2 regions of the Coralliovum pocilloporae genome follow, and region 2 is predicted to be linked to the other one. Evidence: predicted binding sites of a transcription regulator. Region 2 holds the regulator's gene; the other holds the start of a gene.
What was found. Region 2 encodes LexA, which represses DNA repair genes until DNA is damaged. Its sites were predicted from a motif close to TGTTCNNNNTGTGTTCNG; they were not measured.

Region 1: the regulator LexA is predicted to act here: its motif matches at 1,078-1,095, upstream of RA157_RS05380 (helicase-related protein).

What each region holds. Positions count from the first base shown of each region.
Region 1 is NZ_CP132542.1:1,156,882-1,160,305, forward strand. It holds partial or broken gene RA157_RS05375 (IS5 family transposase) at 1-335, shown strand, start outside; gene RA157_RS05380 (helicase-related protein) at 1,206-3,424, shown strand, end outside.
Region 2 is NZ_CP132542.1:3,460,012-3,463,435, reverse strand. It holds gene RA157_RS15675 (ComEC/Rec2 family competence protein) at 1-720, shown strand, start outside; gene lexA (transcriptional repressor LexA) at 808-1,530, opposite strand; gene RA157_RS15665 (WbqC family protein) at 1,739-2,428, shown strand; gene RA157_RS15660 (tetratricopeptide repeat protein) at 2,441-3,424, opposite strand, start outside.

The DNA.
Region 1 (3,424 bases), 1.6 Mb from region 2:
TCATCCTGACGCCAGGCCAGCGTGGAGATGCACCGATTGCACCTGATCTTCTGGACGGCCTGACACCGAAGCGTGTGCTGGCGGACAAAGCCTATGATTCCAATGCGATCCGTGCTTTGATCCGCGCAATGCGGGCTGAGCCGGTGATCCCGTCTAACCCGACACGAAAACATCGCATCCCCTACGACTTCGAAGCTTATAAAGTCCGTAATACGGTGGAGCGATGCTTCAACAAGCTCAAGCACTTCCGACGTATCGCAACACGCTTCGACCGAAGGGCCATATACTTCCTCAGTTTCGTCCAAATCGCAGCTGCAATACTATGGATGAGATGAATGTCGATTCAGCCTAGGGGCGGCCCAAGGCCGCCTTTACAGGTCTGAGCACTTGAACATCCGATCTTCATCCCGTTGATTGACGGAGATGTCCCAGCTCACCGCATAAGATCGAAGAGTACGCCGCCGCAATCTGGCTGGTCAAACCAACTCCTTGATCGTGACAGTAGGTCACAATACACCGTCTGGGGTTGAATACCTTCCTGAAATTGGCAGAAAGACACTTTCTGCCAATCCCATATCGCGTGAAAGCATCTGATCCACTCCGTCAGTCATTTTTGCGGCTGAGCTCGATTAATCTTGCCTATATTCTCGAAAGCACAGGATATCGAAGGCAGTTCTCTTCCAGAAAGTGTCCCGGAATAGAACACCTTCGTTACTCAGTTGAAAACCCCCATACTCATAGAGCCTGGCTAACTACTAGCGCCTCTCAATATGTTGATTATTTTTCTCCAGAGACACCAGATGCAGAGAGAACAAAAAAAGAACGAGGCAATGTCAGTGATTCGGACATGCTCTGTTCCTGCTCTGAACGCTTGGTAAACTCCTAGATTGCTGATTTAATTATATTATTAGCACTTATTTTACATTTTATACGCGGGAAGGCGCAACGCACGCGAAGAGTGTCTATAAAAGAAAAATCAACCGGAAAACAACATATCGTCGCAACAGGCTCCGACACATCCAGATATAGCCGTGAACAAAACTCGAAACTTCAAAAGTTATCGATTCGGACTAGATTCGTTCTTTTTTTGTACCAAATACTCAAAAAAGAGCACCAAAACACGGCCAGAAGAGGCAGAAAGCAAAGGACAAACGCGCCTGATCCGTGCTAGGAGCACGTGGTCAAATTCGTCAAGATATCCAGCAATGACTTCTCCCCCTCACATCACCATTAATCAAACAGCACCCGTCAAGGCTGTTCTGGGACCGACCAATACGGGAAAAACCCATTTTGCCATTGAACGCATGCTGGCTAACCGGACCGGGATGATCGGCTTGCCACTGCGCCTTCTGGCACGGGAAGTATACGCGCGGGTCACAGACAGGGTCGGGCTTGCCGCTGTCGCTCTGATAACGGGTGAGGAACGGATTATCCCGAAGTCTCCCCGCTACTGGATCTCCACCGTGGAGGCCATGCCCAAGGATATCATCACAGATTTTGTTGCCATTGATGAAATTCAGCTGGCCGGTGATTTCGAACGTGGACACATCTTCACCGATCGCATGCTGACGGTGAGAGGGCAGTACGAAACCCTCCTGCTCGGCTCAGACACTATGCGGCCGCTGATCCAACATCTGCTTCCTAATGCGGAAATCATCACCCGTCCCCGCATGTCTGTCCTCTCCTATGCAGCCTCAAAGAAGATCAGCCGCCTGCCGCGACGGTCTGCTATCGTCGCCTTCTCTGCCAATGATGTTTATGCCATTGCAGAACTCGTCAGACGTCAGAGAGGCGGTGCAGCGGTTGTGATGGGCTCTCTCAGCCCCCGCACCCGCAACGCCCAGGTGGAGCTGTTCCAGTCCGGCGATGTTGATTTCCTTGTTGCGACCGATGCCATCGGCATGGGCCTTAATCTAGATGTCCATCACGTCGCTTTTGCCTCTGATTACAAGTTTGACGGATTTCAGTACCGGCCGCTTTCGGCAGCGGAACTTGGACAGATAGCAGGGCGCGCCGGACGCCATACACGCGACGGCTCCTTTGGCGTCACCGGCAGAACGGCTCCGTTTGACGACGGCCTGGTTGAGCGGCTCGAAACACACGAATTCGAGCCGTTGAAGGTGCTGCAATGGAGAAACAACCGGCTCGATTTCAGCTCAATTGATGCTCTCAGACTGAGCCTTGAGACACCACCCGACAGAACCGGACTGACCAAGGCGCCACCTGCTGACGACATCAGAGCCCTCGAATATGCCCTTCGGTTACCGGAAATTGCTGAAAAAGCGACGGAAAGGGACCGGATTTCACTTCTCTGGGACTTGTGTCAGATCCCCGATTATCGGAAGATCGCGCCAGCCAGCCACGCAGAGCTGCTTGCGACCCTGTTCGAGTTTCTCGAAAATGGTCGTCGCATTCCATCTGGATGGTTTGCCAGCCAGACAGCCTATGCGGACCGGCTGGATGGTGATATCGACACCCTCGCGAACAGGATCGCCCACATAAGAACTTGGACATTTGTCTCGAATCGAAAAGATTGGCTTGACGATCCGGCCTATTGGCGAGAAGAAACACGGGCAATTGAAGACAGATTATCAGACGCGCTGCATGAAAAGCTGACACAGCGCTTTGTTGATCGACGAACCAGCGTATTGATGAAACGCCTGAGAGAGAATGTAATGCTTGAAGCCGAGATCACGGCCGGTGGTGAAATTGTTGTGGAAGGCCAGCACGTCGGACACATTACCGGATTCCGGTTCACCCCTGACGCAACAGCCGATGGCCCTGAAGCCAAGGCACTCCGCGCAGCCGCCAACAAGGTGTTGTCCGCTGAAGTCGAGAGACGTGCCGTGCGTCTGGCCGATGCAGCAAATCAGTCTTTCATTCTGTCCAGCGACGGATCCCTCCGCTGGCAGGGCGAAGTTATTGCCAAACTGTCCTCAGGTGATGATGCTCTGAGCCCGCGCTTTGTACTGCTGGCGGATGAGCATTTGTCCGGGCCATCTCAGGAAAAGGTCCAGCAGCGCATTGATCTCTGGCTCGCCAATCATGTGGAAACTCTGCTGAAGCCCCTTATCGACCTGAAGAATGCGGAAGGTCTTGAAGGCATTGCCCGGGGCATTGCATTCCAGCTGGTCGAAGGCCTTGGCATTCTTGAACGCTCAAAAGTGGCTGAGGAAATCCGTCAGCTTGATCAGGATGCCCGTGGATCCCTGCGCAAGTATGGCGTCCGCTTTGGTGCCTATCACATCTACATCCCGGCATTGCTGAAGCCGGCACCGGCAAATCTCCTGACCATTTTCTGGGCTCTCAGCCAGGACTGCCTGGATGCCAAGGGCGTGGTTGAAGTGCCGCAACTGTCCATCGCCGGACGAACCTCTGTTGAAGCAGACCCGGAGATCTCACAGCAGATTTATCTGACATCCGG
Region 2 (3,424 bases):
TGGTCGCTTGATGCTGTGGTCGGGATTGCGAATTGGGTTGATCAACTCAGCGATTTCGGCGGGATTGGTCAGTTTCCTGCAGCAACGCCTGTTCTGGCTGGATTGGGGCTTGGCTGGTTGTGCATCTGGTCAAACCGCTGGCGATGGCTCGGTTTTGCCGTTCTGTTGATAGCGGTTTCTATCAAGCCACTGCACAGACAGCCCGACATCCTGGTTGCTGAAAGCGGGGCGCAGGTGGTTTACCGTTTGTCATCGGGTCAATACCAACTCGTTCAAACCCGGCGCAACACATTCACAGCAGAACTTTGGGCTCAGGCTCTTGCGGACCCGGATCTGTTGTCATCAACCAAAAACGATTCTGATGCCTTAAGCTGTGATGATCAGGGTTGCGTTCTTCGCGCAGCGCATGTGCTCTCAGTCGCCAAGAGCCCTGAGGCAGCGCATTGGGATTGTCATTCTGCTGATATCGTCATCAGCCGTTTTCCTTTGCCCGAGACATGCAAGGCTGATTTGGCTATCGATGGTCAACGGTTGAGAGAGCAGGGTACATTGGCTGTCTATCTTTCCGAGGTTATTGAGAACCCGACAGCCAACATCAATCAGGGGAATTCACGAAACGACTTTTACGTTGTGCCTGCCGCCTCAAATCATAACCGCCCCTGGTCCCGTAACAGACAGAAAGCTGCGTCCAGTCAATTGGGTCAGAGCAAATTGCGCTGAATGGGATCCAGACCACAGGCTCAACACCTTTGCTGGAGCGGTCTTTTCGCCAAACCGGCTTCCACTTTGGCGCATCACGCTTTCGGTTCAATACTGGCGAACGAGCCCGACCAGACGGCCTTGCACCTTTACACGGTCAGGTCCGAAAATTCGCGTCTCATAGGCCGGGTTTGCTGCTTCAAGTGCAATGGAAGCCCCTTTTTTGCGCAGGCGCTTCAGAGTGGCTTCTTCATCGTCCACAAGAGCAACGACAATATCGCCGGTATTCGCTGATTCTGTCTTGAAAATCAGAACTGTGTCGCCATCCAGAATGCCTGCCTCAATCATGGAGTCGCCCTTGACCTCAAGCGCGTAGTGATCGCCTGGTTTCGAGGACAGAAGCTCCGGAGGAACTGCGATGGTATGGGAATGGCTCTGAATGGCAGAGATTGGCGTCCCCGCTGCGATACGACCCATCACCGGGATTGAAACGGACTGCCCGGCATCATCGAACTGATCGTTGGTTGGCTTGGCTGGTGGTTTCTTGCCAAGAGAGCCTTCAATAACAGCCGGAGAGAACCCCTTCTGCCGTGGTGACGCCAGACTGGGGGATACGGATTCCGGTAACTTGATAACCTCAAGTGCTCGCGCCCGGTTTGGAAGCCGTCGCAGAAAGCCACGTTCCTCAAGCGCAGTGATAAGGCGATGAATGCCTGACTTGGACCTGAGATCAAGCGCGTCCTTCATCTCGTCAAAGGATGGCGGAATGCCCGTTTCTTTCAAACGCTCATGAATGAACAGCAAAAGTTCATATTGTTTCTGAGTGAGCATACCACCCTCCGGACCGATTTCTGATCGAATCAATGCGTACAAAACGCGAACATAGAATACATATTCTGGTTATGTTCTTCAAGAGAGGTTAACGTCACGGCAAATTTGATGTGTGGTTTTCGATATGGTTTGCTCTATTTTCGATAATATTGGCGGAGAGAGTCGCGCCCTCGACTTGTAAGCTACCCTGAGTTTTTACCGGACAGTCATGAAAAAAGTTGCGATCCTTCAGTCCAATTATATTCCCTGGAAAGGGTATTTTGACATCATCCGACAGGTGGATCTGTTCATTTTTCATGATGATCTACGCTACACAAAAAATGACTGGCGGAACCGGAATCGCATTCAGACAGAGACAGGTAGTCGATGGGTTACGATTCCTTGCGGGACGGATCAAAACAGGCTGATTAATGAGGTGAGGGTAGACCAGGTGGACTGGCAGGCCCAGCACTATCGACTGTTGGAAGAGAACTATCGAGCTGCACCTTACTGGGATGTCTATTCTGACTTTGTCAAAGAGGTCTATTTGAAAAGAAAATGGCAGTTTCTTTCCGAGCTGAACCAGTTTCTGATCCGCCATATTGCTTCCGAGTTTCTTGGTGCGCAGACCGCATTTGATCAGTCTGAAAACTATAACCTGTCTCACCGTGGTGAAGCGCGCGTGCTGGAACTTCTCACGAAAGCCGGAGCCACCCGTTATCTCAGCGGTCCGGCCGGGCGAAATTACCTGCAGGAAAACAGCTTTGATGATTGCGGTATCATGCTCGAATATATGGATTATTCATCTTATCGCCCCTACAGGCAATGCCACGAGCCATTCGATCATGCCGTTACGATACTGGATCTGCTCTTTAATACTGGACCGGATGCGCTGGACTATATGTTGCCGTGTGACTGATCGGGTGTGATGTCAGGTTTCACCTGCATGACTGCGCAGAGCCTCAAGCTCGTCTCGTAAGGCGGTTTCAATCTGACGGGCTGCCCCAACATAATCGCAGGTTTCCTCAGCAATGGACAATGCTCTTATGCGAGCCTCGGCCAGTAATTCGGTATTGGCCAGCTCGACGGCTTTTGAAACATATTCCTCGTCTGTTTCAGCAGAAAGAGACGGATCCCGCATGTCTGCCAGCAGGCCCAATGTCTGATCTCCGAAACCGGCACGCCAGATAACCGGAACTGATCTAATCTGGCACTCAAGACACGATACGCCGCCAGGAAAGGGATCGCTGTCCAGGAAGACGTCAATTGCCTGAGCAATGACCTGTCCAGGCACAAACGAATTTATAAAATGGATGCGCGAACGGACCGGGCTACCGCTCAGGAATGTGTTGATCAGTTTACCGTTGCCGGTGCCACCGATAAACAAGACCGCATTCTGATTGTGTTGCAGGATCTGTTCTGCTCGATTGAGATAATCTTCTGAGATTTTTACGATACGGCCATAGAATCCATAGATCAGAGCGTCCTCGGATGTGCGAGCGTCTTCGTCCAGCAGTTCGAGCAATTGCGCCCTCAACGCGTCAATCTGTTCTGGCTCTGCGACTGTAATCAGGCTGTCCTTGATGACGGGGCGTTTGGTGGGAACGACTTTGTTGCAGCAGGCTTTGAGGCTTTGTTCATCCTGACTGATACCCGAGAAACAGATATCGAGACCTTCTATGCCCCAAGGTGCAAATCCCATCTCGGCAAATGCCTGCACCGGTGCAGCTCGTCTCTGATAGATAATGGACTGGATTGCCCCTGGCTCATCGCAGACGATAGCATCAATCCTGTTGGATCTTGCATGATTTACAACGGTATCTGCGCGACCGGATGCCGAACCTGTATCTGAAACATCAACAACGTTGGCGCCGAAAGCCGACATGGCATTAAGAAATATATTGTCCGGCTTCGA